DNA from 2 places in the Cocleimonas sp. KMM 6892 genome. Region 2 is predicted to be linked to the other one. Evidence: predicted binding sites of a transcription regulator. Region 2 holds the regulator's gene; the other holds the start of a gene.
What was found. Region 2 encodes PhoB, which activates phosphate uptake and scavenging genes when phosphate is short. Its sites were predicted from a motif close to GNNTGTCATAAAACTGTCANAT; they were not measured.
Positions count from the first base shown of each region.

Region 1: the regulator PhoB is predicted to act here: its motif matches at 3,643-3,664, upstream of OO007_RS05095 (lysophospholipid acyltransferase family protein).

Region 1 is NZ_JAPFBV010000001.1:1,104,331-1,120,462, reverse strand. It holds gene OO007_RS05100 (Ppx/GppA phosphatase family protein) at 132-1,640, opposite strand; gene OO007_RS05095 (lysophospholipid acyltransferase family protein) at 1,813-3,564, opposite strand; gene OO007_RS05090 (PhoH family protein) at 3,856-5,241, shown strand; gene yidD (membrane protein insertion efficiency factor YidD) at 5,288-5,539, opposite strand; gene hisI (phosphoribosyl-AMP cyclohydrolase) at 5,543-5,923, opposite strand; gene OO007_RS05075 (gamma-butyrobetaine hydroxylase-like domain-containing protein) at 5,939-6,304, opposite strand; gene hslU (ATP-dependent protease ATPase subunit HslU) at 6,445-7,800, opposite strand; gene hslV (ATP-dependent protease subunit HslV) at 8,039-8,572, opposite strand; gene OO007_RS05060 (c-type cytochrome) at 8,783-9,844, opposite strand; gene OO007_RS05055 (acetyl-CoA hydrolase/transferase family protein) at 10,072-11,364, opposite strand; tRNA gene OO007_RS05050 (tRNA-Arg) at 11,511-11,587, opposite strand; gene OO007_RS05045 (HNH endonuclease) at 11,656-11,937, opposite strand; gene OO007_RS05040 (DUF4397 domain-containing protein) at 12,155-13,471, shown strand; gene OO007_RS05035 (response regulator transcription factor) at 13,584-14,288, shown strand; gene OO007_RS05030 (sensor histidine kinase) at 14,269-15,597, shown strand; gene OO007_RS05025 (lipocalin family protein) at 15,594-16,124, shown strand.
Region 2 is NZ_JAPFBV010000001.1:342,584-358,715, forward strand. It holds gene tatB (Sec-independent protein translocase protein TatB) at 1-170, shown strand, start outside; gene tatC (twin-arginine translocase subunit TatC) at 176-1,486, shown strand; gene OO007_RS01590 (LysE/ArgO family amino acid transporter) at 2,148-2,768, shown strand; gene OO007_RS01595 (substrate-binding domain-containing protein) at 2,887-3,933, opposite strand; gene phoB (phosphate regulon transcriptional regulator PhoB) at 4,133-4,825, opposite strand; gene OO007_RS01605 (PhoX family protein) at 5,012-7,027, opposite strand; gene phoR (phosphate regulon sensor histidine kinase PhoR) at 7,295-8,605, opposite strand; gene OO007_RS01615 (response regulator) at 8,598-9,302, opposite strand; gene phoU (phosphate signaling complex protein PhoU) at 9,318-10,046, opposite strand; gene pstB (phosphate ABC transporter ATP-binding protein PstB) at 10,123-11,034, opposite strand; gene pstA (phosphate ABC transporter permease PstA) at 11,115-12,401, opposite strand; gene pstC (phosphate ABC transporter permease subunit PstC) at 12,394-13,782, opposite strand; gene OO007_RS01640 (PstS family phosphate ABC transporter substrate-binding protein) at 14,041-15,087, opposite strand; gene gpmI (2,3-bisphosphoglycerate-independent phosphoglycerate mutase) at 15,333-16,132, shown strand, end outside.

The DNA.
Region 1 (16,132 bases), 760 kb from region 2:
GTTATGTTGTCTGTATTACTGTGTAGACAATCAGTGCATAAGTATTCAGTAAAAAACCATGAAATGGTAATTTTAGTAGACGAAATGATGATCTTAATGACCAAAGCGTCTTTTAGGCAGAATAATAACCGCTAAAAGGTTAAATTAAAGCCTATTTTTTCTAACCACACTTTTTCTTGAGTCAAGTCTGCTTCTAACAATGCCTGATCTTTAAGCGACTTAGAGCAGGTGATATGCATACTGTTTTTTGCCGCAGTAACAGTTGGCAGGATTTCTTTATCCTGTCTGGAACGGTGCAATAATACTGAAATACGTAATAGCACACAGAGATAGATGATCGTTTGACGGTCATCTTCTAGCAAGGTGTCGAATATTTCGCTTTCTATTTTTTTACGATGCGTTTGCACCATGACCGCCAACCAATGCTGACGTCTCTGGTTAAAACCGGGTATATCAGCATGATCCAGAATGTGCGCACCTTGTAATTGATGTTTATCGTGGGTAATGCTCATGCCCAATTCGTGCAAATCTGCCGCCCAGGCCAGTGTATTGCTACGCTTTTTATTCAAATTCCAGTCTTTTCTAACCTGAGAAAAGCAATGCAATGCTGTTTTCTTTACTTGTTCTGCGTGCTCTATATCGATATTAAAACGACTCATCAGGTCTTTTACAGAACGATCACGGACATCTTCGTGATTTATTCGCCCCAGCATATCGTAGAGCAAACCTTCACGCAGGGCCCCTTCAGACACGGTCATTTCTTCTATGCTCAATGCCTCAAACACTGCGATGATCACAGCAAGTCCACCCGCATAAACAGGCGCGCGGTTTTGATTTAACCCCGGTAAATTTATATCGTCGGTATTGCCAATAGCGATTAATCTATCCCGAATTTCGTATAAACCATCTAGCGTTATCACAAACCGGCCCAATTCAAGTTCCTGAATAATAGCCAGCGTAGCCTTGATTGTTCCCGAAGAACCTATTGCACGCTTCCAGTTTTGTTGAGAATACTCGCGTTGAATCGGCATTATCTCAAGGCGTAAAACGGTATTTGCCGTCTGCCAATTAGCTGGACTCAAATCACCATTGGGGAAAAATCGTTTAGTGACACTAACCGAACCGAAATTAAGGCTCTCTAGACGTTTAGGCTCAAATTTTTTGCCGACAATAAACTCGGTACTACCACCACCAATATCAACGACCAGCTGCTTGCCTTCATCATCGGATAAGGTATGCGATACGCCCAGATAAACCAGACGAGCTTCTTCACGCCCCGGAATAATATCAATACGATGGCCGAGCGCTTTGTTTGCCTTGCGCAGAAACTCTGTGGAGTTATTCATGGTGCGCAGTGTATTGGTACCCGCTGCTTTGACCGCTGATGATTTTAAATGCCGAACACGATCACCAAAACGTTGCAGACATTCCAGTGCGTTTTGCGCGACTGCTCTGTCCATATTATTGTATTCGTCGAGACCACCGCGTAAGCGCACCATTTCTTTCATTTGATCAACCATGGAAAAATTACCATGTTCATCAACGCGCGCTACAATTAGGTGAAAACTGTTTGAGCCAAGGTCTACCGCGGCAATCATTTCGGGGTATTTCCTTTGCTCAATATCACTAGATTTTGTCATATCATGAAGATAACGCCTGAATCATTCTGAATCAATAAGTGTTATCAATATCGATAGAAATAATCACAGTAGGCGTCTATCACACCTTTCTTCATTGTTAGACTTCACGAACTATTTTGATTGAGCTTCGCGCAACTCATTCCAAAAACGGTATTTAATTTTTTTGATGCGTTTAAGCGGTTTTCTTTTCTTCAATATTTTTGTTTTCATTGGATATATCTCCTAAATAGCGTTTCTTTCTTTTTTCTTTCATTTGCTCAAGATCTACCAGAATCAAGCTATCTATGCAGTAGTTGAACTCTGCATCAATGTTAAAAGCAATGAACTGGCACCCTCCTGGCTTGCATATTTCTGAGTATTGTTTGTATAAGGTTGGGACTTTGACTCCATAGTGTTTGAGTTTTTTATTCAAACGTTTGAAACTGGTTTTGTATTCACCAGCAAAATCCTCATCCGCAATTGCTAAAACCTGAGGCGTCAATTCAAACGGTTTCATTGCAGACGCCATTTTTTGTTTAGCGGAGAACTGTAGATTATAAAAAGACAAGATTAGTTCCGTAGGCTGTCGTGAATAAGCTTGAGACAAGCTAAGAGGACCGAACAGGTATTTGATGTTCGGGTTATGGCGTAAATAAGCACCTATTCCGAACCATAAGTAATCAAGGCTTCTCTTACCCCAGTAACGCGGCTGCACAAAACTACGGCCTAATTCGATTGCTTCTGGCAGATGATCCGTAAATGCTTCTTCAAATCTAAACAAGGCGCTCGAGTAGAGCCCCGCAACGCCTTTATCTTTGATGATTTTTGCGCATTCACCAATACGGTATGCACCGACGATTTCTAAGTCGTTGTCATCCCATAGCACCAGATGGCGGTAATAACTGTCGTACTTATCGATGTCTATTGAATTCCCCGTACCTTCTTCGACAGAACGAAAACTCAATTCGCGAAGTCTGCCAATTTCGTGAATAACAGGCGAATCTGCGGCGTAATCGTAAAGAAATATTTTCTTACCATCATCCGTTTCTCCCAATAATGGTGCTTGATAAAGCGCAGTCTTTAGCGCCTTTCTTCTGGCAGGATGAACAATAGTCTGTATCGTGTTAAACAGCGGCAGTTTGTTTTTACCAGACAATCGATATAACTGCTTTTTAACTAACTTGGCAATACGCTTGTCGGGCAGATCAGAACTGATAAATTCTGAAACAGGAATCGGCTTGCCCACATGAATGTTTAATTGTTTGTTTTCCTTATTGAACATTTCATGGACTAGCATGGCTGTGCCCAAAGGCTTATAAATCGTAGACATACTGTAAAATAAAGCCGAATTTTTTGCGTTAACAAACACCGGCAATACCGGCGAGCCAGTACGCCGAGCCAGCTTCAAAAATCCCGTTTTCCACTTGCCATCTCTTACGCCATTTGGCTTCACTCGGGATACTTCACCGGCAGGAAAAATAATCAATGCCTGTTCATTTTCCAGCACTTGAATCATGCTTTTTAATTGCACTCTAAAAGCAGCCTTGCCAGACATGACTTCAACAGGAAGTAATAAGGATTCTAGGGGCTTGATCTGCGATAGCAATTCATTGGCGACCACTTTTACATCGTGTCGTACAGATCGAACCATTTTCAGCAATGCCAGTCCATCTAGCGAACCAATGGGATGGTTGGCAACGATAATGACTCTGCCTTCTGCAGGAATATTGTCGTAAGATTTAGCAGTAGCCTGATAGGTAAAATTAAAGTGTTGCAGCACTTTATCCAAAAAAGCAAAGCCCACTAAATGCTGGTTTTCGGCAATAAATCGATTAATCTCCTTTTCTCGAAACAAATGCCTGATTGTTTTAAAAAACAAATTTGAGCCCGGCTTATCTGCCAGAGATGGGTTCACTTCTAATAACTTCTTCTCTAAATCAATCACTTTGTTATGCCTTTAGAATTCTTTTAATAAACATCGCAACAAAGAATAAACCTGGCGTGTTAAGAAAAGATGAATGCAATATTAAAGTTTGATGACTTCACACAGCTTCGTTGTAAGCCAGCCCTTGCTTTGCAACAATCAAAGCAACAATGATTTATTTATTAATTAAAAATTTAAATAACATCCCCACACTTTGCTGGGTTCTTACTATACTCATTAGTAGAACGTTTATTCCTTACTATTTAGCAGTTACAAACTTTACTAAAAACAATTACTTAGGAGCGTTAATATATGGCAGATAAGATCTATGTAATCGATACCAACATCATTTTGCATAATCCTCAGGGCATCAAACAACTATCACAAGACAACAATAATATCGTTGTAATACCAGAAACAGTCTTAGTTGAATTAGAAGAATTTAAAAAAGGCTCAGGAGAACTGAGCTATCAGGCAAGAAGCTTCGCACGCATGTTGGCCGCTTGCAAAGTCGATAAAATAGATCAGAAAAAAGAATGTAGAGTGGTAAAACTCCGGTTTAATCATTCTGCCTCCATCCACCTTTTCTCAAAAAACAAATACGAATCAGATCTGGATGCTGCACACATCGCAGAATCTAACGATAAACGTATCGTCGAAGTCGCAGAAGCCGCGCAAAGCTATTACAGAGGACACAAGATTGTGTTTCTCTCTCTGGATATTTATGCCCGCATGTTCGGCTTATTCAGCGGTATAAAAGTTCAGACCTTGTACGAAGACAGATCTGACCTTCCTCCCTTCCATTTTTTCAAATCCATCGAAGTCGATTCAAGCTTATTCAATGGCATGCAGAATAGCGACATCACCGATTACGATGATAATTACCAGAACGATAATTTTAATTACGAATTCGCTTCTAAAGACGGCAATCGCCAATACGGCATCGTCAGTAAAGGCGGAAAAATAGACATCGTCAATGAAAAAGAAGACTTCAATGGGCTGAGCATTAAGCCGATGAACATGAAGCAAATGTTTCTGTTGAAGGCGATGCTCAGTGACTATTTCGACATCACCGTCGTGGATGCCAAGGCAGGAAGTGGTAAAACCTTGCTGGCATTTGCTGCTGCCATGCGATTAATCGATCTGGGGCATTATGAAAAAATCGTTTATGTTCGAAACTCCATCGAAAGTGTCGACAAAGGCGCAGAGGTTGGCTTCCTATCTGGCAACGATGAAAAGTTTCGCGTTTACAATATGGCCTTGTATGACACGCTGGAATTTATTGCGAAGACCCAGTTGAAGCGCCGCGAAAGTGTTCTTCAACAAGAAGCACTTGAAATGAAGGTCGAGTATTTGGTGAACAAATACAACATAGAAAAGCTCTGGCCCGGCGAAGCGCGTGGACGTACATTAAGCAATGCCATTGTGATACTGGATGAATGGCAGAATAGCTCGAACAATACGACTCAACTGGTTTTATCGCGACTCGATCAAAGCTGTAAAGCGATCATTATTGGCTCAAACCGCCAGATAGATAATATCTACCTGAATCGCTACAACAATGGTTTAACGACACTACTCAAACAAACCACCAACAAACACGAAGAAGTGTCTATGTATGCGATTGAACTAGAAAGATCGGTTCGTGGTAAATTTGCGCAATTCGCCGAAGAGATATTTGAGAAACGCGAGAATTAGAATGCGTGACCATTTTAGTCACAATAACACTTTCCTAAAAAACGCCCTATAAGTGGGGGGGTGGCTTTGGTATTGATTGTTTCTTATCGGGAACCGGATCATAGCCACCTTCATTCCACGGATGGCATTTACCAATACGTTTGAGTCCCAACCAGGTGCCTTTGATGGCACCATGCTTATCGATGGCTTGATGAGTATAACTGGAACAGGTGGGTTCGAAACGACAACTGCTGCCCAATACAGGGCTTAGAAATATCTGATAGCCACGGATGATTTTAAGAAGAAACCATCTCATCATATTTTATTTTTTGTAGAGTTCTTCGGGATCAATGAGTGGTTCGGAATCGGTTATCAATTCGCCATCTTTAACGACTTGATAAAAACACGAACGCCTGCCCGTATGACAAGCAGGTCCCGTTTGGTCGACCAGCATTAACAGTGTATCTGCATCACAATCGACCCTGAACTCTTTGAGCATTTGCACTTGCCCAGAGCTTTCGCCCTTACGCCAAAATGCCTGACGGGAACGAGACCAATAGCAGACGCGTCCCGTTTCCAGAGTTTCTTCAATCGACGCTTTATTCATCCAGGCCATCATCAATACTTCATGAGTATCAAATTGCTGGGCAACTGCAGGGATTAATCCGTCTTCGTTATACTTTAAATCGTCGATAAATTTCATAATAGCGTTAGGTTATTAGATTATCTGGCCGGGTTCTTTGCGTACATATTTCGCTTCTTCACATCGGGCAAGATAATCTGCCCAATATTCTTCGTAATTGTCGCCAAGTTCGCGCAATAGTCCCCAGTCATAGAGGCCACTGTCGTGATTGTCGTCGAAACCCAGTTTTACAGCATAGTGACCAATGGGTTCGATCTCTTTGATATTGACGTTTTCTTTGCCCAGCTGTAAAACTTCCTGACCGGGACCATGACCACGAACTTCCGCCGATGGAGAGTAAACGCGCAAGTATTCACAAGGTAGATTTTGAACCACGCCATCAGGCCATGTAAGTTCCAGAACTCGAGACTTCTGGTGTAGTGCTATATTTGTTGGTGTCATTCTAAATCCTGTTTCAATATGTTAATGATCTAAATTCTAATCATTGCTAGTTTATCCTAATCAGTATCGATTAGATAAAAGCATCTATTTCTTTACGTCACGAATTTTCTTATTACTAATGTTACTAATAAATAAAGAAATTAAAGAATGTATCTGCTTAGATCTTCATCTTCTATTAGTTCGCCCAGTACATCATCAACCATTTTCGCATCAACTATCACGGTTTCCGTGCAATCCGGTGCGCAGAATAATACTTCTTCAAGCAATCTTTCTACAATCGTATGTAAACGTCTCGCACCAATGTTTTCTGTTTGTGCATTGACCTGAAACGCAGTTTCCGCTATTCGTTGAATACCATCATCAGTAAACTCTACTTTTACACCTTCTGTTTGAAGAAGGCCCTGGTATTGCTCAGTCAGTGATGCGTTTGGTTCAGTCAAAATACGCTTAAAGTCATCCGCTGTTAATGCACCAAGCTCTACACGAATCGGTAAACGACCTTGAAGCTCAGGAATCAAATCAGAAGGCTTAGCCATGTGGAAAGCGCCTGAAGCAATAAACAAAATGTGATCTGTTTTGATGATACCGTGCTTAGTTGTTACCGTGCTACCTTCAATAAGAGGTAGAAGATCTCGTTGCACACCTTCGCGAGAAACACCCGCACCACCCTGCTCACCTTTTTGAATCACTTTATCGATTTCATCGAGGAATACGATGCCGTTTTGCTCCACATTCTCGAGTGCTTTAAGCTTTAGATCTTCGGTATTAACCAGCTTATGCGCTTCTTCTTCTGCCAACTCTTTCAGCGCATCTTTAATTTTAAGCTTACGTTTCTTAGTCTTGGTACTGCCCATGTTCTGGAACATGCCTTGCAACTGACTCGCCATGTCTTCCATTCCGGGAGGCGTCATGATTTCCACACCTAATGGGCTGGCAGAAACTTCAATTTCAATTTCTTTATCGTCTAGATCGCCTTCGCGTAATTTCTTACGGAATTTCTGGCGTGTCGAACTATCTTCTACAGGCTTCTTATCGGTCTCGTTGCCATCGCTGTCCATACCGAACCAGTTAGCATCTTCTTCTGCTTTAGGTCTTGGTATTAGAATGTCTAACACGCGATCTTCTGCTGCATCTTCCGCGCGGTTCTTAACCTTCTCCACTTCCTGCTCGCGCGTCACTTTAATCGCTACATCAGCAAGGTCACGAATGATCGAATCAACTTCTTTACCGACATAACCCACTTCGGTGAACTTAGTCGCTTCAACCTTGATAAAAGGTGCATTCGCCAATTTCGCCAAACGACGGGCAATCTCTGTTTTACCCACACCCGTTGGGCCGATCATAAGAATATTTTTCGGCGTTACTTCTTGGCGTAAATCCGCATCAAGCTGTTGTCTACGCCAGCGATTACGCAAAGCTATCGCAACGGCACGCTTGGCATCATGCTGCCCTACAACGTGCTTATCTAATTCTTGAACAATTTCTCTAGGTGTCATTGACATAATAATTCTCGTTTTTTGCTGCTATTTTCTATTTTTGATTATGTGCCTATTTAAAACACACCCCCCTACTTTTAGGAGGTTTTTTATAAAATACTGTAATTATATTTTAGAGTGTTTAGATTTCGTTCTAGATCAAGGCAACATCGGGCGGAGAATGTGAGCGTATGTTAAATACGTGACCATTCGAGCACGATGTTAACGCCGAGCTAGGGCGAAAGATGAATGCTCTAAATTATAATTCTTCGATTGTGCGGTTCTGGTTGGTGTAGATACAAATATCACCTGCAATACCTAACCCTTTCTCCACAATCTCACGCGCTGATAATTCTGTATTATCTAGTAACGCACGCGCTGCTGATTGCGCGAATGGTCCGCCTGAACCTATCGCAATTAAGTTATCTTCTGGATCGATGACATCGCCATTACCGGTAATAATCAGTGATGTTTCTTTGTCTGCCACTGCGAGTAATGCTTCTAATTGACGCATACCTCTATCGGTACGCCAGTCTTTTGCGAGCTCGATTGCGGCACGCGTTAGGTTGCCATTGTGCTCGTGCAGTTTAGCTTCGAACTTTTCGAATAGAGTAAATGCGTCTGCTGTTCCGCCTGCGAAGCCTGCGATGACTTTGTCGTTATAAATACGGCGCACTTTACGTGCATTACCTTTCATAATGGTATTACCTAAAGAGACTTGGCCATCTCCACCAATCACTACTTTTCCGTTGCGGCGCACGGATAGTATGGTTGTTCCTCGATATTGTTCCATTTTCAGTCCAGATTTATTAGTGTTAAGTTTAAGGTCACCCCCTACTTTGAGGGCTTTTTTCTGGGTAACCTTTATTTTGATCTATTCAAGAAATAATTGGGTTAAATAAACTAATTTCAACAGATAGTTTTTAATTTATCTACGTGATTATAGCAGGCACAAAAAAGGCACCGTATAGGCGCCTTTTTCATTATTTACCGTGACGATAAATTACTGTGACTGACTAACCATGTAATCAACCGCAGCTTTTACTGCTGAATCTTCAAGAGACATATTACCGCCCTTAGGTGGCATTGCGCCTTTACCTGCTATTGCGGTTTGGTATAAAACGTCCATGCCCTGAGCGATTCTTGGTGCCCATAATGCTTTATCACCCATAATCGGAGAACCTGCAACGCCTGAAGCGTGACAAGCAAAACAAGCTGTATCGTAAATTTTCTTACCCACTTCATTGTCCTTAGCAGCTACAGCTTGTTGAGCTGGTACAGCTGCTGCAACAGGTGTAACTGGAACAGCAGGAACTTCAACTTTTGCTGGTGCTACTTCTTTAGCTGGCGCTTCTTCTTTAGCTGGCGCTTCTTCTTTAGCTGGCGCAACTTCTGCAACTGCTGCAGTCTCTTCCGCTTTAGGTGCCTCTGTAGTTGCTGCTGCAACAGGAGCTTCTTCTACTTTAGGTGCTTCTGTAGTTGCCGCTTCTACTTCTTTATTTGCTTCAGGCTCTTTGTTGGATGTTTCTTCTGCTTTTGGTGTTTCTTCTGTTGCTGCCGCTTTAGGTGCTTCTTCTGCTCCGCCAAGGTCTAAGCCTGATTCTTTAGTGATATAAAGAATAACCGCTTCTAGCTCAGAATCTGTAATCGATGGATCACCACCTTTAGCTGGCATTGAACCTTTACCTTCAGTCGCTGATTTCAGTAAACCTGCAAGACCATTAACCGCACGTGCTTCCCAAGCTGCCTTATCACCTAACTTAGGCGCATCTAAAACACCTGTCGCATGACACGCGGTACATACAGCATCATAAATTTCTTTAGGTGGACGTCCTGCAGCGTTTGCAACAACAGCACCCGCTTCTGCAGCGAAACCAACCGGCTTGATGTTATTTTCAGCGTTGAGAACTAACTGGGTATTATCAACTTCACCTTTCAGTGAATTTCTTTGATAGGTATTTATTAAGCTTGAAATTAAAACGTAAACTACCGCCAAAATCGCTAGTGCACTAAGTAAAAACATTATCTTAGATACATTATCCACCTTAGGTGCTTGACTTGCCATACTCTCTCCAACTTCCATCCAGTATTCAATAGGTGCAGGATTATATTCAACTGCACTAATATACTCTACTTTTTTGTGCGATTGATTTTTTAATCATAGCAATAGTTGATGTGGATCATGAAACAAATGATCCCCAACTGCTAAAAGTAAGAAAAAATTCTCTTAGTTCTCGAAAATAGAACCAATATCACTCTGTTATTGGTTCTACTGGCAAAAACCTCACTCAATTAAATGATATGCATCTGTTGCGCATATTCACGAAGTTCATCACGAAAATCAGGATGTGCGATCGAAATTAATGACAAGGCACGTTCACGCAGACACTTGCCGCGTAATTTTGCGACGCCATATTCAGTAACCACATGATCCACATCGTTCTTACTGGTGGTCACTACCGCGCCCTCTTTTAACATAGGCACTATACGAGAGATGGTGCCATTTTTTGCGGTAGACGGCATCGTAACAAAACCTTTACCGCCCTTTGAGATATTGGCCCCTCTAAAGAAATCTACTTGGCCACCTGTGCCACTCCATTGTTTAGGGCCCATGGATTCCGAACAACACTGACCGAACAAATCAATTTCAATCGTGGAATTTATAGCGACCATATTGTCGTGCCGACCAATGTTGTAGGGGTTATTGGTATAATCAACGGGGTGCATTTCTATCATCGGATTGTTATTCATAAATTCATAAAGACGTTTTGAACCCCAGGCGAAGGTGCCAATGAGTTTGCCTGGATTCCACGTTTTTTTAGAATTGTTTACCGCGCCACATTCAGCAAGTTCGAGTATTCCTTCTGTAACCATCTCTGTATGAATACCCAGATCTTTCTTGCCTTTGAGCGCCTCACAAACCGCATTCGGTACACCGCCAAATCCAATTTGCAAGGTAGATCCATCGTCAATCATCTCTGCCACGTAGCCGCCAATGGTGATATCCAGTTCAGATAACGGCGCGCAAGCCAGTTCTGGAATAGGATTTGAACATTCAACCACATGAGTCACCTGAGAGATATGAAGCTGGCAGTTACCATAACAACGCGGTGCTCCCTGGTTGACTTCGACGATCACAGACTTGGCTTTCTTAATCGCTTCCCACGTGTAATCGACACCTAAACCTAGACTAAAATAACCATGCTCATCCATAGGGGAGACAACCACACTAACCACATCTACAGGCCAGTAATCACGGATGAGTCGAGGAATTTCATGAAAATGACTAGGAGTAAAATCAGCCCACCCTTGATGTACCGCTTCTCGAGATGCGCCGCTAACAAAAAGAGAATCATGACGAATATGTGCTGAGGACTCTTTATCAAAATAACCGGGCTTTGCAGGTAATATCTGGTGAGTAACAACATCCTTAAGACTGAGCTTACGATCTATTAAGGCTTTTAAAAACACATCAGGCTCTCCCGCACCAACCGGCAGCCAAATGTGGTCGCCCGATTTGATAGTGGCTGCCGCATCTTTTGCAGAAAGCAATTTATCGTCGTAGCGTTGTTGCCAATTACTCATAATCGTCTAGTCCTTTAATTATTTATACACAGATATATTCAGATTAATTTGTACCATTTTAGTAGGTGATGGTAGTAATAATTACTGCTATCGCACTTGTTACGGAAACAGTAGCTCTTTGATTCGAATGAAAAAAGAGTAAAAAATGGCGCGCCTGGCTGGATTCGAACCAGCTGCCTCAACCTTCGGAGGGTTGCACTCTATCCAAGTGAGCTACAGGCGCATCCCAATCATTCTAACGAAAACGGGTACACGCTTCATAGACAATTTTCTAATTATTGATGAAACGATTCACCTGGTAGGTATTTTTTTAATACATAGATGATCTGGATTGATGCAAAGTCTATTGCCACAATTTTGACCGACAAACATCCCGTCAGGGATATCACCGATAAAAGCAGTATAACTGGCGGTTTCTGCCGTTAGTTTTTTGTTTATAGACTGCGGATTATCCCTGACGGTAATGCGTCCATGCCCACTGTTGGAAACTTGTCCTAACCATTCCCAACAATTTGTAACAGGGTCAACCTGACTACAAATACGAAGTTTTTCTTGTAAACGAACTCGATACATTTTCACTGTTTCCTTAATTAACAACAAAAAACCTATACATAGATGATAAGAAATCGGGTTAAAAAGTAGAGTTACTTTATATAATCTTATACAATAATGATACAATATTAATAGTTTTGCACAAATTTCACATTTAATTCGCACTCATTTCACATCCCCGATGTGAAGCTACCGATCGTGAATCATCTTATTCACACTTAATTTCGGGAGAACACAAATGAAACGTATAACAACATTATTATTTATTTTAGTCAGTTCGTTATTACTCATAGGTTGCGGCGGATCGAGTAGTAATACACACGATCCACAATTAAGAGCAGTACATTTATCACCAGATGCGCCAGCAGTTGATGTAAGCATTGAAGGTGATACCGCGTTGGAAAATGTTACGTATCGACAAACCAGCGGATTCTTATCCTTAGATGCCGGAAGCAATAACGTAAAGATACTTGTAGCAGACACGACTACAGCAGTAATAGATGAAACACTCGAGCTACAAACAGATATGAAATATACGGTACTTGCAGTGAATACTGCAGCCAATATTGAGCCTATTGTTATTGCAGATGATATTGAAAGCCCAACAAACGGTTATGCCGCGATAACTGCTGTTCATGGCGCACCATCAGCTCCCCCAGTCGACGTTTACTTGTCTGCACCCACCGATGATTTCTCGAGCCTCTCACCGACGCTTCAGGGTGTAGCTTTTAAAGCGAATTCAGGTGAGCTAGAAGTTCCAGCCGGTGATTATAGAGTACGAATTACATTAGCAGATGACAGTACTGTTATATATGACTCAGGAACTATCTCATTAGCATCAGGCATTGAATACATAGCGATTGCCGCAGAATCTAGTGGTGGCTTGTCGCCAATCGGACTCACTATCCTGACTGATCAAGACTCTACACCTTTTGTAAATGTGGATGATGCGAGAGCAAGATTACGCGTGGTACATGCTTCGGCAGATGCGCCACCAGTCGATATTTCAGTAGATGGTTCTGAGGTGCTGAGTGATGTTCCTTTTGGGGTAGGCTCTGATTACCTTGAAATACTCGGTGACTCTTACAATATAGATGTGGCTGCCGCTGCTAATTCTGCAAGCGTGATTAATGCTGATCTTACATTTGATTCACAAATGGATTACACCATTGCAGCAGTAAACTCTTTGAACAATATCGAACCCATCGTTTTATTAGATGACAACCAGCCTCCCGATGCTGGAAATGTGAAAGTTCGTCTAATACATGCAGCACCAAGTGCTGGTTTAGTGGATATCTACATAACCGCGCCAGACGCTGACATCAATTCGATATCACCCACAATCAGTAATTTTGACTTCAAAGATAACTCAGATTATCTCGAAGTTGTAGCTGGTGATTACCAAGTGAGAATCACATTGGCGACCACCAAAACAGTAGCGATTGATACTGGCACACTAAGCTTGGCTGACGGGCAAATAAGGACTGCTTTTGCCGTAGACCCTGTTCCGGGATCTGCGGACTTCGGTGTTATTTTACTTGCTGACCTCAATTAATTATTGCGAGGTTAATTTATAAAAAACTGAAAAGATCATATCTATCTGATCTTTTTAGTTTTTTAGTTTTTTAGTTTTTTAGTTTTTTAGTTTTTTAGTTTAACGAGGATTTATGAGTAGCTTAAATGATTTTCATGGGCGCATTCTGGTAGTCGAAGATAATACTGACATTGCCTCTTTGCTCGTCGATTTCTTTACCGACAAAGGTCATATTGCCGATTACGCAAGTGATGGTTTAACCGGTTTACACCTCGTTACCGTAAATGAATACGATGTCATTTTGCTTGATTTAGCGCTTCCCGGCATCGATGGGATCAACTTATGTCAGAAGCTACGCAAAGATCTTCATTCCACTACGCCTATTTTAATGTTAACCGCTCGGGACTCTCTGGATGAAAAACTAATCGGTTTTGATGTAGGTGCAGATGACTACTTAGTAAAACCGTTCGATCTATTAGAAGTATATGCAAGAGTACAAGCGCTGTGGAGACGTTCTAATAATGACAATCAAACAGTCATCAACGTTTCTAACCTTGCGTTCAATTACGAAACTCTGGAAGTTGTTAGAGAAGGTCAAGCCATTAAGCTAAACTCCATTAGGCTCAAAATTCTACGTTTGTTAATGGAAAATACCCACCGCGTTGTTTCGCGCAGGGAAATGGAAACACATATCTGGGGAGATGACCCAACAGAAAGCGATGCATTGAGAACTCATTTATCAGCCATCAGACAGGCGATAGACAAACCCTTCGAGAACAAGTTATTACATACCATTCATAGCGTGGGGTATCGTCTTTATGATGACCAGGCAGCTTAATTTAGCTAACCGCTTTGACCTAAATAGAATTTTTTCCAAACGGTGGATACTACAAACGCTTTTTATCATTTTCGCTGTACTGGTGAGCATCATTACCATTACCTGGATATTAGAGAAAAGTCTGGTGAAGCAAGCAATGGAATTAGAAGCTGATGCTTTTATCAGCCATTACCAGAAAGATAAAAGCTTTCCTTTACCAAGAACCAGAAACCTTATTGGCTATCTCACAACCCCTGAATCTACAGCAGAAACCCCTGATGAAATCAGCGGTCTTGCAGCAGGCCTTTATCCTAAAGTGATCATATCTGGTCGTGATAAACCCGTACCTGTATATATACGAGATTTTGATAACAACCGACTATATTTGATTTTTGAAGGCGCTAACATAGATCGTCTGGTGGGTGTTTTTGGCTTAATCCCGATGAGTATTTTACTCATTCTTATTTATTCCAGCAGCTGGATAGCCTACAAGCTAACGTGGCGAGCAGCCTCCCCCGTACTGAACATCGCCCGTAACCTCAGAAATTCCGGAACATCAGGCACCGATAGCTTTGCATTAAAAGTCTCAACAAAAAATTTAAGCGGTGAAACAAAAGAGCTGGCCGAAGCGCTAGATGAATACGCTAAACGAATTGACGTATTTGTCGAGAGAGAACGCCAGTTTACCGCAGATGTCAGCCATGAGTTACGCACACCAATGACTATTATTGATGGTGCAGCACAATTTCTTGAAACCGAGTCCGGAATCAGCAGCAAAGGCATCGCTCGTGTCAAAATGATTCGTCGTGCTTGTAGCGATGTGAATGACCTAACTTCGGCCTTTTTCCTTATGGCTAGAGAACAAAAGCCAGAGCTTGACGGCAGCAAAACCAATGTCACTGAAATCATCGAAAATGAAGTAATCAAACTGAGCTCACTGATTGATTCTTCCAAAATCGATCTATCAATCAACATTCAAAACGAACTCAGCGTCAATACACATAGAAAAGCACTAGAAATAATCATCGGTAATATTCTTGGCAATGCCATCAAATACACAGAAAAAGGTGCCATTGAAGTTACCGTGGCAGGTAATCAGGTCATGGTTTCTGATACCGGAATCGGGATACCAGATGAATTATTGCCTAAATTATTTGAACGCCATGTAAGAGGCAGAGGTCTACATCAAGCGGGTGAAGGCATAGGGCTTGCCATCGTAAAAAGGCTGTGTGATCAATTTGATTGGGATATTTCCATTCAAAACAATGTAGATCAGGGCATTCTGGCGACACTAACGAAAATAGAAAAAGAGACTCAGGACAACACATGAAAAAACTATACTTTATGATTATCACTTTATTCTTGAGTGGCTGCTCAGCAAGCATTCCGGATGGAATCGAACCAGTCTCTGGCTTTGAAGTAAATCGCTATTTAGGAAAATGGTACGAAATTGCACGCCTGGATCATTCATTCGAACGTGGTCTAAACAATATAAGCGCTGAATATAGTCTTCGTGAAGATGGCAATTTGCGTGTACTTAATCGTGGTTACAATATCAAAAAGAAGAAATGGCAAGACGCTGAAGGCAAAGCCAAATTCACAGGGTCAAGTGATACCGGAAGTTTGAAGGTTTCCTTCTTTGGACCATTTTATGGTGGTTACAATATTATCGAGCTAGACAAGCAAAACTATCAATACGTGATGATTGCAGGAAATGATCGGAGTTATTTCTGGATTCTATCTCGAACACCGAAACTTGCGCCTAATATACAAAAAAAGCTTATCGCGAAAGCTAAAAATCTAGACTTTCCAGTAGATAAACTCATTTATGTTGACCACAGTCTTGCCACAAGATGAAACTACTT
Region 2 (16,132 bases):
CAGATGAAATGCAATCCATGCTTGCCCAACAGAAAGAAGAAATCAGTGAATTACGAGACATGATGAAAAACACCAGCAACGAAGTTTCTAGTGAAGTTAATGAGGCTGCGGAAATGCTCGGTGATAGCATCAATGAAGCCGAAAAAGCTTCCTCAACAAGTAGTAAATAGACAGTATGAGCGATAGTAAAACTTCGGCCAGTGAACTGCCAGCAACCGCTACGGGTGGTTTTCTTTCTCATCTTATCGAAATGCGAGACCGCCTACTAAGAGCGGTTATCGTTATCTTTGTTGCCTTTGTTTGTCTATTTCCCTTCGCTAAAAATATCTATAACTGGCTAGCAGCTCCACTGGTTGATCAAGGCCAGGAAATGTTAATCATTGGCCCTGTCGCGCCATTTCTTATTCCCATGAAGCTAACCTTAATGGTGGCTTTTTTAATTGCCCTGCCTTACCTGTTTTACCAGCTATGGTCGTTTGTTGCGCCAGGCTTGTATAAGCACGAGAAACGCTTAATTTATCCACTGATTGCTTCGAGTATTTTCCTCTTCTATCTCGGCATAGCTTTTGTATATTACATTCTGCTACCGATGATGTTTAAGATCATTCCGCAATTTGCACCTGAAGTAGCCGTCTTTAGCCCGGATATCGCGCAGTATCTCGATTTTACCATCATGATGTTTATGGCATTTGGCTTTGGTTTTGAAATGCCAATCGCCACGATATTACTGATTAGCACGGGTATGACGACCGCTGAAGATTTAAAGAAAAAGCGCCCGTATGTCATCGTTGGTGCTTTTGTTGTTGGCATGTTGTTAACGCCTCCTGATGTAATCTCGCAAATTATGTTAGCCATTCCAATGTGGTTATTGTTTGAATTGGGCATCATTTTTAGCGGCTTCTTTAAAACACGAATCGAAGAAGCGAGCGAAGCCAAAGATAACATCAATGCTGAAAAAGAGGCTGCCGAGAAAACTGCCGCTTCTGCAGCAGCAGGCACCGCCGCTATTAGTGCGGATAAACTCTGGGAAGATGATGATAATTATTATGAAGAGTTTGATGAAGACGATTCTGACAACACTATTCATAATGATGAAAATAATGAGACAGGGCTTAACGAATACACCGATGATGATGCTTTCGATATGTCCAGCCCATCTGATGCTGTAGACGAGTCTAAAGAGACTGATAATAAAGATAACGAAGATTCTCTGTCTGAAGGTAGTGGCGAAATAAGTGAGTCAGAAGAAGCTGAAAAATTCTATGGCACTGACGTGGTTGAAGATTTTGAAGAGCTTACCGACGACGAAATGGAAGCTGAACTGGATCGTATTGAAGCAGACGAAGATAACATTACTGATCAAAGCAGTGATGAAACTAATGATGACAAGACTGAAGATAATTCAGATACTGACATCGACGATACTGCTAAAGATGATACAAAAGAAAACGCTCCTACTAAAAAGGATGAAGACTCAAAAGATTAAGAATAATCTTTTGAGTGCTAAATAAATCTAATAAAAACAAAGCTTTGATAAATATCAAACCTCATCTTTAGACTGAATTACAATGAACTATTCAGTTTTTTCATGCTACTATTATTATACCTATGAATATTTAATGATAGTTTCATGAGTCGTGGAATAGCGGCCACAGCTTTCATCTATCCTTCTAAATATTTATAGTTTATTGTTTTTAAAGAATCACGAAGGGGAGCATCCTATGGCGTGTTTAATTAAAAACTTATTAGGGCTAACATCATTAAAAAACGATGATAATTGCGAAGTTCTACCGCCAATTGTTAGATCATTAGTTGGCAGTACGCTTTTTATCATTTTAATGGCAATAGCAAGTCACCTAATAAGAGTGTAATTGATAGACCACTAAAAAAGCCTGCAAATACTATGTTGTTTGTGGGCTTTTTTTCTTCCTGAGATAAGACTTTTCTAGGCCCCTCATCACTCTCATTTTTAGATAAGTCACCCCCCTACTTTGAGCGATATTTTTAAGGTGCTTTTTCCTGAAGAGCATCTTTTAAAATAACATTGTTACCCCACTGCACTCGTAAGTTAAACTACAAAGCTGTTTTACATACCTTGCTTAGCTCATCGAAAGATCTGCTCCCAGCCCACAAACACGATTTCAAATATGAGTATATTTTTTACAGGCTTGATCTTAGGTGCCAGCCTGATCATAGCTATAGGCGCCCAAAATGCTTACGTCCTTAAACAAGGGCTGATTAAGCGACACGTATTTATCATCTGCCTAATTTGCGCTTTATCGGATGCCATTTTAATAGTGATCGGTACAAGTGGATTAGGAAAGTTTGTGCATAACCACCCAGACTGGCTGAAGATCATTACCTGGTTGGGCGCGACCTATCTTATTATTTTTGGATTAATGAGCCTTCGCTCTGCGTTTAAAAGTGAAACACTAGAAATTGCGGCAGCAGATGGTAACTCACAAAACTTACGTAAAGTTGTGACTACCGTTTTAGCACTGACATTTTTAAACCCGCACGTCTATCTTGATACTGTGTTGCTCATTGGCAGCATTGCCTCACCTTATTCAAGCGAACAACGACTGTATTTTACCATTGGCGCAGTGTGCGCATCATTCATTTGGTTCTTTTCGTTAGGGTATGGAGCACGCTTACTAGCGCCCGTATTTGCTAAACCGAATGCATGGAAGTTTCTTAATATTCTTATCGGGTTAGTGATGTTCAGTATTGCCTACCAGTTAATCACCACCGACTTCGCCGTTATTTAAAAAAACGGCCCCTAAGTAGGGTGGTGGGTTTTGATATTTACTGTTTTACAAACAAAAAAAGAGCCCGCTAAGCGGGCTCTTTGATGTAACAAATACTACATTTTTGCATTTTAAAAGCTTACATTGATAATGCTTTTAAAGAAGTTGCAGCTGAAGAAAAAGATTTGCGCTCATCATCAGGCATTGGAATCATACCCTTTTCAGCCAAGTAGCCATCTTCACCCCAAGTGTTATCTGAAACGAATTCAGCAACAAACTCTTTGATACCCGGTACTTTACCCACATGGTCATTTTTGATGTACATGTAAAGTGGACGAGATACTGGGTATTCACCCGAAGCAATCGTGTCAAAGTTTAGTTCTTTACCGTCGATGCTTGAGCCTTGTACCTTGTCAGAGTTTTGATCAAGGAAGCTAAATCCAAATACACCCAACATATCAGGGCTAGCAACAAGCTTCTGTACGATTAAGTTATCGTTTTCGCCAGCTTCAACATACACACCATCTTCACGCACTGTGTGACAAATGTTCTTGTATTGTTTTTTGTCTGTCTTCTTAAGCGCTTTGATCCATGGAACAGTCTTACAACCACCTTCCATTGCAAGCTCAGCAAATGCATCGCGAGTTCCTGATGTTGGTGGTGGACCCATTACTTTAATGTCAGTTGCTGGTAATGATGGGAAAATCTGATTCCATTTAGTGTAAGTATTAGGGATCAATTTACCTGTGTAACCACCTTTTCCGTCAGTTTCAGGTACCTGCTTTGCTACTGCGAAGAAGATAGCCTGACGCGTTAACGCATACTTTGGAGAAGCTTTCGAATTAGCGATAGCAATACCATCGTACCCTACTTTAACTTCTGTTAGTTTAATGCCGTTATCTGCACATTTTTTGAATTCTGATTCTTTAATTCTTCTTGAAGCATTAGTGATATCTGGTGTATCGATACCGTTACCCTCACAGAAAAGCTTCATTCCGCCACCTGATCCTGTAGATTCGATTTTAGGTGTCTTGAATTTAGTCTTCTTACCAAACGTCTCTGCAACTACTGTAGAGAAAGGATAAACCGTAGAAGAACCTACGATTTCGATATGGTCGCGAGCCATTGCATTCGAGAATGAAAGGGTTGCTATTGCCGTTGCAACAACCAAGCTTACTTTTTTCATTTATTTTTGCTCCAAAGTTTTTATATAAAATCATTAATACAAGATTGGTAACAACGTGATTCATTGCTCACCAAAGCTGCGCAAATAATAGTTTTGGAATGTGACCGCTTTATTACAGAATTGTTAAGGTTTTATGACAATGCATCCAGCGCTTGTTAATTCTGGCTCATCTCTGGCTTAACTCTGACTAAGTTCTGATTCAGCGCTTATCACAGTGAAAACGATAACCAATGCCACGAACGGTTTGTATGGCGTTGTCATAACCTTCTATCGCCAGGGCTCGGCGTAATCTTAAAATATGGACATCCACAGTGCGCTCTTCAACATAAGGACTGCGACTCCAAACCTGATTCAATAGATTTTCCCGACTAAAAACACGATCTGGGTGTTCGATTAAAAATAACAACAGCCTGTATTCAGTTGGGCCTAAATCTAATGCCTCTCCCACTAACGAGACACGGTGTGACAATCTATCAATTTCTAGCTGGCCGACACGAATCACATCCTGCTCTTCAGCCTCTTGATTACTGCGTCTTAAAACGGCTTGAATTCTTGCTATCAGCTCTTTGGGAGAAAAAGGCTTGGTCACATAGTCATCAGCGCCCGCATTCAAGCCCGAAACTTTGTTCGCTTCCTCTGATTTTGCGGTAAGCATGATAATAGGAATTTGACAGGTTGAAACCTGACCTTTTAACGATCTGACTATATCGACACCTGATGCATCAGGCAGCATCCAGTCCATCAAGATCAGATCTGGATCATTGTTCTTTAACAGTAACCGTGTCTGAGAAGCGTCTTCTGCTTCTAATGTTTGAAAGCCTGCTTTTTTTAAAGCGAAGTCAAGCATCGATCGGATTGGCTTCTCATCTTCGACTAATAGTATTGTATTCATAGCCCTGCTGTTTTTATTCATTGACCTTGCTATTCAAGCACATCAATATTTCAGAACGATGACAAAAAACCTCTTGTGTAGAAATATCTGCAAATAAATGGATAAAAAAAGCCCCATTAATACGATCATTAATGAGGCTTAAATTCGCTGTTATTACAGCTTCAACATTTAGTGCTTGCCACTAATCTATACACCAATCTCGCCATTATCATCTTTCATAATAACGACAGTTGAGGCACGAGGGCGAACGCTAGTTCCTGCAGGCGTTTCCTCTGCCGCGTTTGTGCTATAAGGCCAATTACCCGGATGCTGAATATTCACAAAGAAATTCTTTTGATCAGGCGTCAAAGAAAGCCCTGTGACTTCACAATTATTCGGCCCAACAAAGAAACGTCTCAGCTCTGCTTGATTGCTTGCAGATAATACTTCCTGATTACCGTCCGCATCGACCAGTTTAGAGGGAACAACCGCTAGCATTTGATCGTTGGTATAACTAGTCACTTCGTCAGCACCGTTATCGGTTTGTACCCACATAATTCCGCGTGCATCAAAAGCCATACCATCTGGGCTCGCAAACTGATTGAATTCATCCAGCCCCGAAAGATTTGTTTCAGCATCTGCGTCTTCAGGTGATCCAAAGACAAAGATATCCCAATCAAACTCATTGCTACCCTCGACTTCATCCCAACGAATAATATGTCCGAACGCATTATTCAAACGTGGGTTTGCCGGGTTAGTCGTATCGGTTCGCTGCGTATTGTTGGTGAGTGTCAGGTAAACCGTGCCCGTTACTGGGTCTACTGCTGTCCACTCAGGACGATCCATTGGGGTTGCCCCAACTATATCTGCCGCACCAGCTGTATTAAGAATGATATCAGCCTGGCTGCTAAAGCTATTTGCCAATGTTTCGCTACCGTCGGCAGATGGAGTAGTTAATACCAAAGGTAACCACATTCCTTTTCCATCATCATCAAAACGCGCTACGTATAAAGTGCCAGAATCCATGTACTTAGCACCAACGTCCAAACGATCTGTTCTGTCAGCATCTGCAGGATCCCACATTGCAGTTGATTCAAATTTATACAGATACTCAAAACGTGAATCATGCCCGGAATAAAACACAATCGGCTTGCCAGCTTCTAACTTACCGTAAGCACAGCCTTCATGACGAAAACGTCCTAACGCGGTTCTTTTAACCGCTGTAGAATCTGGGTTATAAGGATCAATTTCTACGATATACCCGTAGCCATTTGCCTCATTTCTATAGTCTTCCAAGGCATTTGCGCCAGTTGGTGTTAGGTTAAATCGACTAAATTCACCTTGAACTTCATCTGCACTACCCGCTTGATCATGCCAGTTGTATCTGCCACTGGTTAAACTTGAAATACCAATTCGCTTCTGGTCTTCAGTCATGGTTGCTTCATCGGCAACAAAATAACCTGGCCAGTTTTCTTCACATGTTAAGTAAGTTCCCCAAGGTGTAGAACCGTTTCCACAGTTATTCAAAGTACCGCGTGTTTTGTTACCCGCCGTTGAAAAAGGTGTGATTAATGCCGCTGTCATCGCTAATGGACCAGAAATATCCATCTCAGTTGCTGCAGTAAAACGACGATTATGAGCGTCATCTTTAACCACTTGCCAGCCGTTATCCGTTAATTGAACACGCACTACCGTAACGCCATGTGCATTTATTTCTTTACGTACAAATTCCGAATCTCTAACCGCCCCGTCGTAGTGCAGCGCATTGCTATCAATATATTCATGATTGATACATAAAAGACCGTCTGTTGAACTGCCATCCAGAGGAAAGAATTGCATACCATCATGATGCATACCGAGTGAATTCGCCTGGTCTAAGGCGGTGTTAGTACCGTCACTCTTCCACTCAGAAGCGATGCTGTTTAGCGGCGTTCCCCATGGTGCTAACACCTGAGCGCTATAACCTAATGGCACCACAACAGCGTCTGTTTTAGATCCTGCGATAGATTTAAAACCTAATGAAAGAGATTCTGATGCTTCATCATCACTACTACTGCTGCTGTTACAACCCGCTAATCCAAAACTACTGAACAGACCTAAAGCAGCAAATGCAGCACCACCTTTAAGTACGTCACGTCTTGATAGCTTTTTTTCTAGCACGGATGAAAATGGCTCATTAGCGCTATGGTTATAACGCGTTGGGTCAAATGTTTCTTTACTCACAATTATTCCTTTTTGGTTTGATTTATAAAATGCCGTAGCAAGCCAGGGAATAGTAAGAAGATAATATGAAGGTTAAATTACAAAATGGTTAAGGTTTTATGAAATGCAGATTTTAATCGGATCTATATAAAACTAGAGAGAGAAATAAACAAGAAAGTCTGATGAATTAAATGAAAGGCAACGCTTATACATTTGCACCTCCCTAAATAGATATTAAAAAAAACGCCTATAAGTAGGGGGGTGCCTAATCAAAAAATTAACAAGGAATTAGTCGTCTACAACTCGACTGGCAGGGAAACACACAGAAAACGTTGAGCCTCTGCCCACTTCACTTTTGATATCCAGCTTGGCGCCATGTCGTTGGGCAATATGTTGAACAATTGCCAGACCTAAACCCGTGCCGCCTTTATCGCGAGAACGCCCTTTATCGACACGATAAAAACGCTCCGTTAAATGCATTAAATGCTCAGCCGGAATGCCTTGACCATCATCGACAACAGAGAGGCAGCCTTCGCCTTTTGCAGATTTCTTCCAAATCACTTTTACTTTGGTGCCATCCTGAGTGTGGCGGACTGAATTGTGGACGAGATTGCTGCATACACTGATAATTTCCGCATCAGAGCCTTTTATCTTCAAGCTCTCATCAATGTCTTTTTCTATAATATGCGTATCACCGGTAATCAATGTCGCTTCATCATGGCAGATTCTATTCAGAACTGAAGGTACGTCGATGATGCTGCTCGAGTTATCGCTCAGCTCGGAATTTTCCAGACGTGACAAAGTGAGTAGATCTTCGATAATGCGCTGCATTCTAATAGATTGATCAGAGGCTGCTAACACTGCAGGTTGCAAGCTATCAGGTAGATTATCATCTTCCTGCATAATCTCGAGATAACCTGCTATTACCGTCAACGGCGTACGTAGTTCGTGTGATGCATTGGCGATGAAGTTTTTACGCATTCTATAGATGGTAGCGCGTTCACTCACATCTCTTGCGACTAATAACTTCAAATCCCCCTGAACCGGGATAATCTGAATCGCCACTTGTCTTTCAAGGCCGTAATCGCCTGTAGGTAGACTTACTTCTATTTCTTTGGTGGATTTTGTTTCCAGCAGTTTATTCACTTGCGGTAAGCGAATAATGTTATCGATACGTTGCCCTCTGTCTTTTTTGATATCGACATTTAAATAGACCTGCGAAATACCGTTTGCCCAATCGATTTCATTATTGCCGTTAAGCACGACTGTTGCATAAGGTAGCGCGGTGATAATACCTTGCAAACGCTTGAGTAAATTCACCATGCGATCTTTGCGTCGATCACTCTTTTTATGCGTATTCTGGATTTGCTGGGTAATGCGTTCCCAAATGCCATTACTGTCAGGTAATAACGAGGGGCTTGCCCCCTTAATTAACCAGATATGTAGTTGTTTGAGTTTGTACAGCAACCAAGCGATATAAGTGACGAGCGAAAGAATCAGGGACAAGGACCAATAGCCCGTGAGCATGCCTCCCACAAAGGCGACAAACAGGACTAACGCGATGCGCCAGCGTTCAGTACTCCAGTCATTACTATCCATCTAATTTTTCAGTAAAGCGATAACCTGCGCCCCTCACCGTCTTTAACATGTCATCAAGCTCATAAGGTTTGAGCACTTTGCGCAAACGCAGAATATGGACATCGACTGTACGCTCATCAATAAACGTGCTTTGTCCCCAGACTTGATCTAACAGTTGCGCTCTGCTGTGTATTCTTTCTGGCTTTCGCATAAAATAATGCAATAAACGAAACTCTGTTTGACCAATATCCACAGTGGCATCATTGATCAAAAGCGAATTATTTTCCAGATTAATCACCAACGAACCTTTATCTGACTTACGCGTAATTGTTTTATCCACACTTAAACCTTGCGATCGTCTGATTAATGCTTTGATTCTGGCGTCTAGCTCTTTTAATGACACGGGTTTCGTCATGTAGTCATCCGCACCAACTTCAAGGCCTTTTACCTTGTCCATTTCTTCGGCGCGCGCAGTAAGCATTAAGATAGGTATATCTCGTTGAATTTTATTTTTTCGTATTTGCTTAATAATCTCGGGACCACTGATATCCGGCAACATCCAATCCAGCAAAATAAGGTCTGGGTTCTTCTCGGCAAGCATATCAAATGCCACCCCCCCACTTTCAGCGGCTTTTACCTTATAGCTCTTGCCCAGCAGAAACCCTTGTAACATTTCTCTTATGGCATGATCGTCTTCAACTAATAAAATTTCAAACATCTAATTTCATCGACCTTATTCTTCGCCGTCTTCAATGTCATACGGAAAGTATTTCGAACGGATATGCTCCAAAGACGTATGTCGTACATCTTTACCCTTCACCAGGTAAATAACATATTCACAGATATTCTGCGCATGATCAGCGATTCGTTCTAATGAACGCGCACACCAGCTTACTCTCAAAGCACTCTTTATATGACGCGGGTCTTCCATCATGAAGGTAATCAATAATCTCGACAAATTATCCAGCTCAACATTCACTTGCTGGTCTTTACCGAGAATTCTTACTGCGCCATCAGCATCAAGTCGTGCAAATGCATCTAATGAGTCATGCAGCATGGTCAAGACTAATTGACTCATGTGTGAAAGCTCGGAGTGCATTCTTGTGATATTTTGTTTTTTCGCAAGCTTTTTAGAATAGCGAGCAATTTTTTCTGCTTCATCGCCTATTCTTTCGAGGTCTGTAATGACTTTTACAACGGCTACAACTAAACGTAAATCAGAAGCGGTAGGTTGTCTTCTCGCGATCACACGAGTGCATTCCTCATCGATATCCACTTCCATCTGGTTAACTGCTTCATCGCCATTCGCAACGGCTTTCGCCAGCTCAAAATCAGACTCTAATAATGCTTTTACCGCTTGCTCTGCCTGGGATTCTACTAAACCACCCATTTTCAGCACTTGGTTTCGAATATCTTCCAGCTCTTCATTATAGCGCTGTGAAATATGCTGCCCTATTTCCATTTTTTTACCTTTTAACGTTACTTTAAGCGTGTACTTTTAACGATGCACATTTCGCTTAGGTTTATTCACCAATGTATTAACCAAAGCGCCCAGTAATATAATTTTCTGTTAATTGATGCTCAGGGTTAGTAAATACCTTATCGGTATCATTCACTTCAACCAGCTTACCCATGTGGAAGTAAGCAGTGCGTTGCGAAACGCGCGCAGCTTGCTGCATTGAGTGAGTCACAATAGCAATGGTATAGTTTGATTTCAGTTCATCCATTAACTCTTCAATGGTTGCTGTAGCGATAGGATCAAGTGCCGAGGTTGGCTCATCCATTAAAATTACTTCAGGGTCTACCGCAATCGCACGAGCAATACATAAACGCTGTTGCTGTCCACCTGATAAACCTGTACCTGGTTTCTGCAAATCATCTTTAACTTCTTTGAATAAGCCTGCTTTAATCAAACTCGCTTCTACCAAGTCATCAAGCTCAGAACGATTAGATGCCAAACCATGCAAACGCGCACCATAAGCCACATTATCGTAAATGGACTTAGGGAAAGGGTTTGGCTTCTGAAACACCATGCCGACTCTGGCACGCAGTAAAACCGGGTCTGTTTTCTTGCCGTAAATATCTTCACCATCCAGAGTGTGCTCACCGGTAACACGACAAATTGAAATAGTGTCATTCATGCGGTTTAACACGCGCAAAAAGGTCGATTTACCACAACCAGAAGGACCGATCATGGCAATAATTTCATTGTTGCCGATATCTAAGTCGACACCAAATATTGCCTGCTTATCGCCATAAAACACATCACAGTTTCGTGAACTCATTTTAGCGTTGTCGACTAATGGCTTACCCACCGTGCCATTGATTTCTACATCAAATTCACTACGGTGCTTTTCACCGGTAATTGCATCAACAGCAGGTTTTGGCGTTTCTGATTCTAACGGAGCCGCTCTTGGCATTCCTGGCATTGTATTGATAACGTCAGTCATAGTTTTTACTCAATTAATAAATTTGGTCAATCTCGTTGCTAGTACTTTATACCTGTTGATCTTATCTCAGGGAATAAAGCTTACCAGCGTCTCTCGAATTTCTTTCTAAGCATTATGGCGATTAGGTTCATCGCTACCAAGAACCCTAATAACACCATAATAGCGGCAGAGGTTCTTTCAGTAAACGCTCTCTCTGGGCTGTCAGACCACAGGTAAATCTGCACTGGCATAACCGTTGAGGGATCTAATACTCCGGTTGGCACTTCCGCCACGAACGCTATCATTCCAATCATTAACAGCGGTGCTGTTTCGCCCAGTGCTTGCGCCATACCGATAATCGTACCAGTTAAAATACCCGGCATTGCTAAAGGCAGTGTGTGCTGAAATAAGGTTTGGACGCGTGATGCTCCCAAACCAATGGCCGCCTCTTTAATAGAAGGTGGCACTGATTTAATTGCCGCACGACTCGCAATAATTATGGTAGGCAATGTCATCAATGTTAATACCAAACCACCTATCAACGGTGTGGAGCGCGGAACACCAAAATAATTGATATAGACCGCCAGCCCCAATAGACCAAATACGATCGAAGGCACAGCCGCCAGGTTGTTGATATTAATTTCGATGATATCAACCCACTTATTATTCTGTGGTGCAAACTCTTCGAGGTAAGCTGCTGCCGCAACCGCTATCGGGAAAGATAACATCAAGGTTACCAGCATGGTGAATAAAGAACCCATAATGGCTCCTTTCATACCAGCCTGCTCTGGCTCTCGCGAATCACCGTTTGAAAACAGTACTGTGTTGAAACGTTTTTCCAGCCTGTCTTCTTCTATCAGCTTATCGATCCACTCAAATTGATAATCTTTAAGACGGCGTTCATCTTCAGGAAGGTTTCGATCTATCTTACCCTTCATAAAAACATCAATATCATCTTTCGCTAAAAACCAGTAAGTCTGCTTGGTGCCGAGTAATTTCGGATCAGCCAACACATCATCACGGATGGTATATGCTGCCGAGTTACTTACTATATTTCTCAAGTCGCGTTTTTTCTTGCGCCCTGAAACACCCGGAAACATTTTGTTCAGACTCGCTCTAACTACTTTTTGGTAGTTTGCCGAATACAAGGCATCTTCATCGGAGTTACTGTTTACTTTTAACACAGACTCATCCAACTCGATATCAAGTTTCACATAGGTTTGCTGAAAAGCAGGCCAGCCCTTACTTACGATGGTGAAAAGCAATACCAATAAAAAGGCAAAACTAATCATCAATGAAGCAATACCAAACAGACGGAAGCGCTTTTCTCTAGCGTAACGCTTCTTTAAACCCGCTCTTATAATTTCAGTGGAATTTGAATTACTCATACTGCTCTCTATACTTTCGAATAATTTGCAACGCAACAAAGTTGAGCAACAAGGTGATAACGAATAAACCAAGACCCAGCGCAAACGCAGCTAAAGTTTTAGGACTATCAAACTCTTGATCGCCTGTTAACAAAGTGACTATTTGCACCGTAACCGTGGTCACTGCTTCTAATGGATTGACGGTTAAATTCGCGGATAAACCAGCCGCCATCACCACAATCATGGTTTCACCAATTGCACGAGATGCCGCAAGTAACACACCACCAACTATACCCGGGAGTGCCGCAGGAATAACAACCTGACGAATAGTTTCTGACTTGGTTGCGCCCATGCCGTACGAACCATCACGCATCGCTTGTGGCACAGCGGAAATAACGTCATCTGACAAGGAAGACACGAATGGGATAATCATAATTCCCATTACCACACCTGCGGCTAACGCACTTTCTGATGCCACAGACAAACCAATGGTTTCGCCTAAGTCTCTAAGAAAAGGAGCCACCGTAAGTGCCGCGAAAAAACCATACACAACCGTTGGAATACCCGCCAGAATTTCTAGCGTTGGCTTGGCAAATGAACGCACTCTTCTGCTTGAGTATTCAGAAAGATAAATCGCTGACATCAACCCTAACGGTACAGCAATTACCAATGCGATCACGGAGATCAATAAAGTACCAACAAATAATGGAATAGCACCGAACGAACCTGAGCTCCCCACCTGATCAGTTCTAATCGAGGTTTGTGGACTCCACTTTGTACCAAAGAGGAAATCACTCGCTGGCACAGATTCAAAGAATCGTATCGATTCGAAAAGCACCGAAAACACGATACCTACCGTTGTTAAAATCGCGATAGAGGCGCAGATGATCATTCCCCAGCGCACTACAGTTTCTACTTTGTTTCTTGCTCTGAGTTCTGGGTTAATTAATCGCCAGGCAAACAACATACCGAGTAAAGCCGCGACAAAAACCACAACCGTTTTCGCCAAAGTACTGATGCTTTGGAGACGTTGGTAATGATAGGCAGCATCGCGTTTTACAGCATCTGTTTCCTCGGCAATCTGACCAGAAACAGCGAGATTTTTTACTTCGTTAATGATTAGACCAAGCGTGTCTTTGGATTCAGCTTGAAGCGTATCTGGCAAACCAGAAACTGTTAATGAAGTAATAATGCTTGAGTTGAAAGCAGACCAAAGCATCAATATCAGTAACGCGGGGATACCTGCCCAAATTGCTACCATATAACCGTAATAGTGCGGTCTTGAATGTAAATTACGTCTACCCTTATCTAAACTAGATACTGCGATAGATCTTTTATGCCCAATAAAATAGCTAAAAATAAGCAATGCTATCAGGGTAATAAGAATGGTCTGTGTAGGCATGTTTATCTCAAAAAAAATTTAATTACAATCTTAAAAGTACAATAAAAAAGAACTTATTCTTTCTGGTCTGAATCGTCGAAGTTAATACGGGTTCGCAGTGTAAGATAAAATCTTTTGCGCTGTATTAACTATGCAGTCATCTATGCATCTAGCATGTATCAACGACTCAGGCCGGAAAAAACAAAATGTTGCCAAACCCCATAACTAGGAGAAGAAGAGGGTTCGGCAACTACTTAATTATTTTTATATTACCTATATTTAACCCGCATCCAGACTGAGTACTTTTAACTCTCTTGCAGCACTACCCACTTCTTCACGCTTTTCTTCGCTGAGTGGAATTAAACCTTTTTCAGTTAAATAACCATCATCACCCCAAGCATCTTCAGATGTAAATTCCGTAAGGAATTCAGCAATCCCTGGTACTTTACCGACGTGATCACCTTTCACATAAAAATATAAAGGACGAGAAACCGCATATTTACCGTCAGCAATATTTTCGAAAGAAATCTCTACACCATCGACAATCGCGCCCTTCACCTTGTCTGAGTTTTGATCCAGAAAGCTGTAACCGAATACACCCAAAGCATCTTTATTACTCACTAATTTTTGAACGATTAAGTTATCGTTCTCGCCAGCTTCGATGAAAGCACCGTCTTCTCGAACGGTATGACAAACTTCTTTGTACTTATTCTTGTCGGTCTTTTTCATTGCCTTGATCCAATCGATCTTCTTACAACCGCCTTCAAGGGCTAGTTCTGCAAATGCGTCACGAGTACCCGACGTTGGTGGAGGACCTAATACTTCAATCTTTGTATCTGGCAAACTTGGGTTAACATCTTTCCATGTTTTGTATGGGTTTGCGATGAGCTCACCTTCTTTCTCGCCTGGTACTTCTTTCGCTAACGCCAAAAACACGTCTTTAAGGCTAAGATCAAACGTTGGACCTTTCTTTGAATTCGCGATCGCGATGCCATCAAAACCAACCTGAACTTCAGTTATATTGCTTACGCCATTTTTCTCACAAAGATCAACCTCGCTCTGTTTGATACGACGCGATGAATTTGTAATATCTGGAGTATCAATGCCATTACCCGAACAAAATAGCTTTAAGCCACCACCTGAACCAGTAGATTCAATTTTTGGCGTTTTGAATTTTGTTTTCTTACCGAAGGTCTCAGCCACAACAGTAGCAAAAGGATATACCGTAGAAGAACCAACAATCTCTATGTAATCTCTACCCGCCGCAAAATTGCTCGTAGATAGAAGTGACAATGTTGCACCCAATAGGATAGGTAGTTTTTTCATGAAGATGACTCCAAATAAATATTGTTTAATATGGTGCGCATCATAATTAGCCAATATGACAGGTTTATGACAATGACAATTTAATTCCATTTAGTTTGTCATAATTAAAGTCACCCCCCCTACTTTGGGACACTTTTTTAGCTTGAATTTGGTATAAACAGCGCTACAGACTTGTAATAGTGAATATTTAACACAATACAGTTATTATAGCCCGCTTATATAAAGCACAACCTTAGGGAAATAAAGTGACTACAAAATCAGCCCCACGTCGTAAAACAATGCTTGTTATCATGGATGGCTTTGGCGTAAACCCAAGTAAGAAAAACAATGCGGTTTATGAAGCGAATACCCCAAATTTAGACGAATATTTTGGTAAATACCCCCACACTACGTTAGAAGCATCCGGAAATGCAGTGGGTTTACCCGATGGACAAATGGGTAACTCTGAAGTTGGGCATTTAACGATTGGCTGTGGAATCATCATCAAACAGAATCTGGTTCGTGTGGATGATGCTATCGAAGATGGCAGCCTTGCGCAGAATCCGACATTACTCGAAACCATTGCTTCTGCCAAAGCCAGAAACAGACCTTTGCACCTTATCGGTTTAGTCTCTGATGGTGGTGTGCACAGTCATGTGAGTCACCTTTGTGCCTTAATCAAAATCTGTAATGACAATCAGGTTAAACCTGTAATACACGCCATTACAGATGGACGCGATACATCTCCCAAATCGGCAAAGAAATACTTACAGCAAATGGTAGATACTCTGGAAGAATTCGGTGGAAGTGTTGCAACCGTTTCCGGACGTTATTACGCGATGGATAGAGACAACCGCTGGGATCGCACGCAAATTGCCTGGGAAGCCATGGTTAATGGTAAAGGCGAAAGTGCCAGCGACGTGTTACAAGCAATCGACGATGCCTACGCCAACGGCGAAAATGATGAATTCGTTATTCCACGCGTTATGCCGAATGCTGAAAAGATTGAAGCAGATGATGCGGTGCTATTTTTCAACTTTCGTAATGATCGCCCGAGACAAATGAC